Regions from separate parts of the Methylobacterium sp. Leaf93 genome, predicted to be linked through region 1. Evidence: predicted binding sites of a transcription regulator. Region 1 holds the regulator's gene; the other holds the start of a gene.
The links. Region 1 encodes PhoB, which activates phosphate uptake and scavenging genes when phosphate is short. Its sites were predicted from a motif close to TGTCATNNANCTGTCAT; they were not measured.

Region 2: a site for PhoB is predicted at 2,996-3,012, ahead of ASF26_RS17525 (PhoX family phosphatase). Genes of this name have one in related genera too.

The regions. Positions count from the first base shown of each region.
Region 1 is NZ_LMMS01000001.1:133,850-138,724, reverse strand. Features, by position in the region: gene pstB (phosphate ABC transporter ATP-binding protein PstB) at 1-129, shown strand, start outside; gene phoU (phosphate signaling complex protein PhoU) at 215-940, shown strand; gene phoB (phosphate regulon transcriptional regulator PhoB) at 1,031-1,732, shown strand; gene ASF26_RS00640 (methyl-accepting chemotaxis protein) at 2,038-3,729, opposite strand; gene ASF26_RS00635 (hypothetical protein) at 4,044-4,289, opposite strand; gene ASF26_RS00630 (hypothetical protein) at 4,495-4,665, shown strand; gene ASF26_RS00625 (DUF3320 domain-containing protein) at 4,801-4,875, opposite strand, start outside.
Region 2 is NZ_LMMS01000027.1:329,749-334,623, reverse strand. Features, by position in the region: gene ASF26_RS17545 (hypothetical protein) at 1-48, shown strand, start outside; gene ASF26_RS17540 (transcriptional regulator) at 41-409, shown strand; gene ASF26_RS17535 (di-trans,poly-cis-decaprenylcistransferase) at 448-1,152, shown strand; gene bchE (magnesium-protoporphyrin IX monomethyl ester anaerobic oxidative cyclase) at 1,182-2,720, shown strand; gene ASF26_RS22825 (hypothetical protein) at 2,730-2,927, opposite strand; gene ASF26_RS17525 (PhoX family phosphatase) at 3,061-4,875, shown strand, end outside.

The DNA of each region.
Region 1 (4,875 bases):
GCACGCATCTCGCAGTTCACGGCGTTCATGTATCTCGGCGAGCTGGTGGAGTTCGGCCCCACCACGCGGATCTTCATGAACCCCGAGAAGCGCCAGACCCAGGACTACATCACCGGCCGCTTCGGCTGAGCCCGCCGGGGCCGCGTTCCGCGGCACCGGTCCCGATCTACGCGATGCGGGCCGCCCGAGGCGGCCTCGGTCGAGGAGTGCGAGCATGTCCACCCACATCGTCAGTTCCTACGACACGGAACTGGAAAACCTGCGCCGCTCGATTTCCGAGATGGGCGGGATCGCCGAGAAGATGATGACCGATTCCGGCAACGCCCTGGTGCGCCGGGACGTGCCCCTGGCCCAGGCGGTGATCGGCGCCGACAAGCGCCTCGATGCCCTCCAGCACGAGATCGAGGAGCGGGCGATCCTGCTCATCGCCAAGCGTCAGCCCCTCGCCATCGACCTGCGCGAGACGGTCTCGGCCATCCGCGTCTCGAACGATCTCGAGCGCATCGGCGACCTGTCGAAGAACGTCGCCAAGCGCGTAGTGGCCATCGCCGAGCAGATTCAGCCGCAGAAGATCGTCATCGCCGTCCAGCACATGGGCGACCTGGTGCAGGAGCAGCTGAAGGACGTCCTCGACGCCTATGCGAGCCAGGACGTGAAGGCCGCCCTCGACGTCTGGGAGCGTGACGACGCCATCGACGCGCTCTACAACTCGCTCTTCCGCGAATTGCTGACCTACATGATGGAAGACCCGCGCAACATCTCGTTCTGCACGCATCTGCTGTTCTGCGCCAAGAACATCGAGCGGATCGGCGACCACACCACCAACATCGCCGAGACGATCCACTACCTCGTCACCGGCACGAACGATCTGGCCGAACAGGATCGCCCGAAGAACGACGCGTCGAACTACGCCACCGTGTCTTTGCCCGCCAGCGCCTGACCGTCCCTCCGGTCGGGCCATTCCGGCACGATCCTCGCGCGGTTGTCCTGTGCGTGACGGGACGGCCGCCCTCACCCTGAAAACACCCGCATGAGTACGCGCATCTTGATCGTCGAGGACGAGGAGGCCCTGACCCTTCTCCTCCGCTACAACCTCGAAGCGGAAGGCTTCGTCGTCGATACCGCCGCCCGCGGCGACGAGGCCGATCTGCGCCTTCAGGAGCAGGTGCCCGACCTCGTCCTCCTCGACTGGATGATGCCCGGTCTCTCCGGTATCGAGCTGTGCCGCCGTATCCGCGCCCGGCGCGAGACCGAGCGGCTGCCGGTGATCATGCTGACGGCGCGGGGCGAGGAGGGCGACCGCATCCGCGGCCTCGGCACCGGCGCCGACGATTACATCGTCAAGCCGTTCTCGGTGCCGGAACTGCTCGCCCGGGTCCGCGCGCTCCTGCGCCGGGCCAAGCCCAGCCACGTGGCGGACCTGCTCGTCGCCGGCAACATCGAGCTCGACCGCGTCAGCCACCGCATCCGCCGCCAGGGCCGCGAGATCCATCTCGGACCCACCGAGTTCAAGCTCCTCGAATTCCTGATGCGGAGCCCCGGCCGGGTATTCTCGCGCGAGCAACTCCTCGACGGGGTCTGGGGGCACGACGTCTATATCGACGAGCGCACGGTGGACGTGCATGTGGGCCGCCTGCGCAAGGCCATCAACCGCCCGCGCCAGAGCGACCCGATCCGCACCGTGCGTGGCTCCGGCTATTCCTTCGACGAGATGTTCTCGACGGACGAGTGAGACCACGGCCGGGTTCGCGCTGCTCCGTCCAGACGAGCACCCCCATCGTGACGAAGGCGGGTGGCCTTGCCTCCGGGCCACCACCGCGAGCCGATGCCATTCCTGCCGATACGAGATCGTGAGGTCGATCCCGGACTTCCGGCGGTCGTTCCGACACGATCTCGCTTCCCGGAGGGCTAAGCAGATTCACGTTGGCAAGACAACGCTTCACCCTGCTTGGCTCTTCGCTGTGTCGCGGGTTTTCTATCGCAGAACCGGGGGCCGCTTCCGCGAAACCTGCTCAGGGACACGCCGCCTGATGAGGGTCAGGCTGCTCGTACCGTCGTCAGGAACTGCCCGACCTCGGTGGCGAGGTGCTCGGATTGGCGCGACAGTTCGGAGGCCGCCTCAAGCACCCGGCTCGCGGCCGTACCCGTTTCTTCGGCCGCGCCAGCGACTCCCGAGATATTGCTCGTCACCGCGCCTGTGCCCGTCGCCGCCCTGGAAACGTTGCGCACGATCTCCTGGGTCGCCGCACCCTGCTGCTCCACGGCCGCCGCGATCGAGGTCGCCACACCACTGATCTCGCGGATACGCCCGGCGATGCCGTCGATGGCCGTGACCGCCTGACCTGTCGAAGACTGGATGCGGCCGATCTGACCGACGATCTCTTCCGTTGCTTTCGCGGTCTGGTTCGCGAGTTCCTTGACCTCGGCTGCGACCACCGCGAAGCCTCGTCCGGCCTCGCCTGCGCGGGCAGCCTCGATGGTCGCGTTGAGCGCCAGGAGGTTGGTTTGACCGGCGATGCCGGAGATCATTGCCACCACGTCACCGATGCGGGTGGCCGCTTCGCTCAAATCCCGCACCAGCACGGCGGTCTCGCCGGCCTCAGCCACCGCGCGGGTGGCGAGATCGGCCGAACCGTCGACCTGCCGGCCGATCTCCTGCACCGACGAACCGAGTTCTTCCGTCGCCACCGCCACTGTGTTGACATTCGAGGCCGCTTCCTCGGCCGCTGCCGCCACTGAGATCGACTGCGAGGCGGTCTGTGCCGCAGTACCCACCATTGCCCGTGCCGTCGCCTGCATCTCGGCAGCGGCGGCATCCACCCGAGCCACAATGCCGTTCACCGTCGTTTCGAACGTTCGCGTCGTCGCATCGATCTGCTCGGCTTGACGCAGTTTCTGTGCCTGCTCGGCTGCCCGCTCCTCCGTCAGGCCCCGTGCGACGAGGGCATTGTCTCTGAACGTGCGCACCGCCCGCGTTATGTCACCGACCTCGTCGCGCTGCCGCGTTTCCGGAACGGCGGCGTCGAGTTCCCCCTTGGCGAGCTTCAGCATCACGGCGGTGAGCGGGCGAAGCGACCGGATGGCCCGGTAGGCCCAAACCGCAAAGCCGCAGCCGATGAGCGAGGCCATCGCGCAAAGCGCCAGCATGAGGACGGTAAAGGCTTGAGAGACCGCGCGGACATCGGCGCCGGTGGCCTGATTGCGGGCTTCCTGGAGGTCGATGAATCGGTTGATGCGCGCAAGCCATTCGACGAAGGCCGGCCGCGCATCCTGCATGAGGATCGCTCGGGCTTTGCCGACGTCCCCGGACTGCTGGCTGTCGATCACGGCCTTCATGAGCGGCAGGGTCCTGGCTTCCGTCTGCTTGATGTCCCCGAGGATCGCCCGCTCTTCGGCAGAGGTGTCGGGCCGTTCGGCGAACATCCGGTCCATGCTCGCCGCCGATCGGGCGTAAGCTTCGGTCAGCCGCGTAATGTCGGCGAGCGCCGCGTCGCGGCCCGCTTGATCCGCCACGAGCGTGACATCACGCAAACTGATGGCTCGGTCGTGCACGCTTCCACGGAAGTTGATGGCATAACGCTGCTTGACGGAATTCAAATTATTGATTTCTATCAGCTTGCTGTCTATGGTTTTTACTTGGAATACACCATAGATGGTCAGTACAATCATCATTGTCAGCAAGGCAACGTAGCCAATGGCGACTTTTGTGCCTAATTTAAAACTGGTCACGTGCAACCCCGCCCACAGCGTGTGAATGGGTTTGGATATGGGGAAGATGTTAACAGAAGCAGAAAGGGGGGATGGTTTGCGGTGAGCCTGCGATTTGTAGACAATCCATTGCTGCGTCGACTATAAACATAATAAAATCATGTATTTATACGGCAAACACTAATATGACTTTGATTTAATATGTTTTGTTTTATAATAAATATTATTTCATGTATAAAAACTCTCGATCCAGATCGTATCGCTCACATGTCTTCTTTTGTAGTCAACGCATGATGGTTGGTATGACGAGATTGCGTCGCATGCCGAACGTCCGCTCAGCGGTCGAAGCGTCGCATCGAACGGCTGTCCCGCTCGGCGTTGCGCCGGGTCCTGTCACCCGCCCGCGCCCGGTCGCGCTGGACGGTCTCCATACGCCGGAGCGTCTCTGTCTGCTCTCGGTACGCCCGCGCCAGGTCGCTCACCGCGTTCATCGCACGCACCCGGTTCGCATCCTGTGCTCGCGCGTCGAAGGACCATGCCGCGAGCAGAAGGGCGAGGACGGCTGAGGTGGGGCGGGGCATCGGGTTGGGACCTTCGGGCAGGAGAAGGGTGGATCGGGCGTGCTGCCCGACATGCATCATAGTGCGTCAAATGCAGGGCTTCGCGGGATAATGTGCATTCCATGCGCGGGCTGCATAAGTGGTATTTGGCGTTTGGTATACCAGAAAGGCGGGGAGGCTGTCATACATGCTGCAACGCAAACGCATCGCCCCGAGGAACATCGATATGACCGCTCTCATTCTCACCGCCGTCGCCGTCGCCGCAGCCGCCAACATCTCCCTGGTGGCCTTCGTCGCCGATCGCCTGACCCCCACGACCAGCACCTCCACCGTCACGGCCGGTGAGCTCGTCCTCGTGAACGACAACGCTCCCGAAGCCCTGAAGCTCGCAGCCTAATTCACGTCGCACGGCTCCAAAGTCACCGCCATCGGCCCCGCCTTACCAGGCGGGGCTTTTTCACGTCGCGTACCGCCATAAACCCCGGCGCATGGCGGTCGAAACGGGGGTCGCGTGGCGGTCGATCCGCCCGTCTCATCCGACGGGTTTCGGGGCCGGTGCTTCGCTCTCCCGCGCGAGGGAGGCGGCCTCGGCGAACCGGGCGCGGAC
Region 2 (4,875 bases), on a different contig from region 1:
CTCATGGCCGCGATCCTCTACCGTGCCCGGGAGGAGACCGATGCCTGAGGCTCCCTTCGCGTATGACGGCCTCGACCGGGTCATTCACGAGAAGGCCCGGCTCGGTCTCCTCACCTCGCTGATGGCGGCCCCGAAGGGCCTCGCCTTCGGCGACCTGAAGCAACTCTGCGGCCTCACCGACGGCAACCTCAGCCGCCACCTCCAGGTGCTGCAGGAGGCCGGCCTCGTCGAGATCAGGAAAGGGCAGGGCAACGGTCATGGCGGCTCTCGCCCACTGACCACCTGCCACCTGACGCAGGCCGGGCGCACGCGCTTCCTCGATTACCTCGCCGTCCTCGAACAGGTCGTCCGGGACGCCGCCAAGGCCGCCGAAACCGCGAGTCTCCCCCTCGTCGCCCGACCGGCCTGACGCCCGAAATCCGTCTTTTTTTGCGAAGGAACTTTGTAATGCAAAGTGAACAGACACCTGGCCTGCATGTCGGGATCATCATGGATGGCAATGGGCGCTGGGCCTCGGCGCGCGGCCTGTCCCGCGCGCTCGGCCACAAGGAAGGTGTCGAGGCGATCCGCCGGGTCGTCGAGGCGGCCCCGAAGCAGGAAATCGGTACCCTCACCCTCTACGCCTTCTCCTGCGACAACTGGCGTCGGCCGGAAGCGGAGGTCTCCGCCCTGATGGGGCTCCTCCGTCTCTACCTCCGCAACGAGGTCTCCCGATTGGTGGAGAACGGCGTGCGGCTCAGTGTGATCGGCCGGCGCGACCGTCTGCCCGAGGGGCTCGCCGCCGCCATCGGCCGCGCGGAGGCAGCGACCTTCGCGGGGAAGGCGCTGCACCTCCGGATCGCCGTCGATTATTCCGCCCGCGACGCCATCCTCGCCGCCGCGCTCGCCAGCGATCCCGGCATCACCCGCACCGCCTTCTCGGCCCTGGTGACGGGAGATGCCTGCGTGCCCGAGGTGGATCTCGTGATCCGCACCAGCGGCGAGCAGCGGCTCTCCGATTTCCTGCTCTGGGAGAGCGCCTACGCCGAACTCCACTTCACCCGCCGCCACTGGCCCGATTTCGGAGCCGGCGACCTCGAAGACGCGCTCGCCGCTTATCGGTGCCGCGAGCGCCGCTTCGGCGGGCTCGACGCCACGTCCGCCGCCGCCTGAGAGGATCGAGACGGGAGAAAGGGAAAGCCATGCGCATCGTCCTCGTCAACGTGCCCCACCCGGCCATCGGCAGCCGCATTCCCGACGACCACCTCCCGCCGCTAGGGCTTCTCGCCATCGGCGGCCCCCTCATCGACGACGGGCACGAGGTCCGCCTGATCGATGGCGAGTTCGGCCCGATGGACCCGGACGCCATCGTCGCGGAGGCTCTGGCCTTCCGTCCCGATGCCGTCCTGTTCGGGCATTCCGGCTCGACCTCGGGCCATCCGGTCATCGCCGACATCGCATCTCGACTGGCGCGCGCCCGGCCGGGTCTCCCCATCGTCTATGGCGGTGTGTTTCCGACCTACCACTGGCGCGAAATCCTGAGGGACGAGCCCTACGTCACCGCCATCGTGCGCGGGGAGGGCGAGGAGACGGCACGCCGCCTGATGTCTGCGCTCTCGGGCCGAGCGCCCCTCGCCTCCGTGCCGGGCATCGCCTTTCGCAGCGGCGACGGCCCCCATGCCACGCAGGCCGCGCCGGTGATCCGCGACCTCGACGCCTACCGCGTCGGCTGGGAACTCATCGACCATGCCCGCTACAGCTATTGGGGCGGCCTGCGAGCCGTCGTCGTGCAGTTCTCACGCGGCTGTCCGCATCTCTGCAATTATTGCGGCCAGCGTGGCTTCTGGACCCGCTGGCGCCACCGCGACCCGGTGAAGTTCGCCAGGGAATTGGCCCGGCTCCATCGCGACCACGGGGTGCGGGTCATCAACTTCGCCGACGAGAACCCCACCGTCTCGAAGAAGGCGTGGCGGGTCTTCCTCGAAACGCTGATCGGGGAGAATGTGGACCTCATCCTGGTGGGCTCGACCCGCGCCGACGACATCGTGCGCGACGCCGACATCCTGCATCTCTACAAGCGCGCCGGCTGGACGCGCTTCCTCCTCGGACTCGAAAGCACCGACGAGGCGACGCTCGCGCGCATCAAGAAGGGCGGCGCCACCACCACGGACCGCGAGGCGATCCGCCTTCTTCGCCGCCATGGCATCCTCTCCATGGCGACCTGGGTCGTCGGGTTCGAGGAAGAGACGGACCGGGATTACTGGCGCGGCCTGCGCCAGCTCCTGTCCTACGATCCCGACCAGATCCAGATGCTCTACGTGACGCCCCATCGCTGGACGCCGTATTTCAGCATCGCCGCGAATCGGCGGGTGATCCAGACCGATCGTCGCCGCTGGGACTACAAGCATCAGGTGCTGGCGACCCGGCACATGGCGCCGTGGCGGGTGCTGCTATGGTTCAAGTTCATCGAGGTGGCGGTCCAGGCTCGCCCGCGTGCGCTCGCACGTGTCCTGTTCCATCGCGACGCGGGACTACGCCACGCCATGCGCTGGTACACGCGGATGGGGCGTCGGGTATGGCCCTATGAGATCAGGAATTTCCTGCGCGACCCGCTGGTCGAGAACGGGCCGAGCGTCGCCGAATTCTGGGGGGAGCCGCAGGAGAGCGAGGAAGAATCCATGGTTGCCGTCAGCGCGGAACGGCGTCCCGAACCCGCGAGGCCACGCGCCGATGCGGCGTGACGGTCGATCTCAGATGAAGACGAAGAAGATACCGAAGCTGGCGATGAACCCCGCCAGCGATACGGCAGAAAGGGCCAGGAACCGGGACGATGCGACTGCGCCGACATCCTGCCCATCCTCGATGTGCGAGAAGGCGTGGCCTGCCGCCTGCGACGCGCGAATGAGATCGTCGTGGCGCACCATGCTCAAAGCTGCGGACGGTGCCATGTCGCTCTCCCATCGATCGGTTCTATGTGCGCTAACACACCAACTCAGGGTTGGTTCCGGAACGCCGGCGTCATCCGCCCGCCATGTGGCGCGCCTAACTCGAACTCGATCCATTCCAAGGAACGAGTTCGCCATGACAGAGCCGCTGCGTACCCGCTCGCAGGCCGCCGAAGACGGCGAGGATGCCGGCTCGAACCCGAGCCGGAACGCCACCTTCGGCGACGTGGTCGCCACCCGGTTCGATCGGCGCGACCTGCTGCGCGGCCTTCTCGGGGTCGGCGCCATCGCGGCGGTGGTGACGCCCCGCGCGCTCGCCGCCGGCCCGGCCGCGGCGGCGCAGGGAGAGGCGACGCCGTTCCCGTTCAGGGAGATCGAAGCGGGATCGGACGCGCACCATCACGTGGCCGAGGGGCACGATGCCGACATCCTTATCCGCTGGGGCGATCCGGTCCTGCCCGGGGCGCCCGCCTTCGACCCGCTGAACCAGAACGCTGCGGCGCAGGCCCGGCAATTCGGCTACAACAACGACTTCGTCGGCTATTTCCCGATGCCCGGCGCCGCCGATCCGGCCGCGCATGGCCTTCTCGTCATCAACCACGAATACACCAACGAGGAGTTGATGTTCCCCGGCCTCGGCCGCCAGGACATCAAGACCGTGGCCTTCAAGGGCATGACCCGCGACCTCGTCGACATCGAGATGGCCGCCCATGGCGGCTCGGTGATCGAGGTAAAGCGTAACGACGGCAAATGGGCCGTGGTGCCGGGGTCGCGATACGCCCGCCGCATCACCGTCGAGACGCCGATGGCCCTCTCCGGCCCGGCGGCCGGCTCCGATCGGCTGAAGACCACCGACGACCCGTCCGGCCGCGCGGTGAAGGGCATGGTCAACAATTGCGCCGGCGGCACCACACCCTGGGGGACGTGGCTCACCTGCGAGGAGAACATCAACTACTACTTCTCCGGCGCCCTGGCCGAGGGGAGCGCCGAGGCGACCAACCACAAGCGTCTCGGCCTGCCCGGCAACGCCTATGCCTGGGGCCGCTTCCACGAGCGCTTCGACCTGTCCAAGGAACCGAACGAGCCCAACCGCTTCGGCTGGGTGGTGGAGATCGACCCGTTCGATCCCGCCTCCGTCCCGACGAAGCGCACCGCCATGGGCCGGTTCAAGCACGAGGGCGCCGCCGGCATCGTCTCGAAGAGTGGTCGGTACGTCGTCTACCAGGGCGACGACGAGCGTTTCGACTACGTCTACAAGTTCGTGACGGATGCGGCCGTGAACCTCTCCGACCGGGCGGCCAACCGCGACATCCTCGATTCCGGCACGCTGCACGTCGCCCGGTTCGATGCCGACGGGCGCGGGGCCTGGATGCCCCTGGTGTTCGGACAGGGTCCGCTCACACCCGAAAACGGGTTCACCGCCCAGGCCGACGTGCTCATCGAGGCCCGGCGCGCCAGCGACCTCCTCGGAGCCACCAAGATGGACCGTCCGGAGGATGTCGAGGCCAACCCGAAGACCGGCAAGGTCTACGTGATGCTGACCAACAACGGGAAGCGCAAGGCGGGCGACGTGAACGCCGCCAACCCGCGGCCCGACAACCGCTTCGGCCACATCGTCGAACTGACCCCGGACGACGGCGACCACGCGGCCTCGGGCTTCGCCTGGGAAATCCTCGTCAAATGCGGCGATCCCTCCATCGCGGCGGTCGGCGCCACCTTCTCCTCGGCGACGACGAAGGACGGCTGGTTCGGCATGCCGGACAATTGCTCGGTGGACGGGCAGGGACGGCTTTGGGTCGCCACCGACGGGAACTCGCCGTCGAAGACGGGGCGCAACGACGGCATCTGGGCGATGGAGACGGAAGGGCAGGGACGGGGCACGGGCAAGCATTTCTTCAGGGTTCCGAACGGCGCCGAAATGTGCGGCCCCTACTTCACCCCCGACGACACC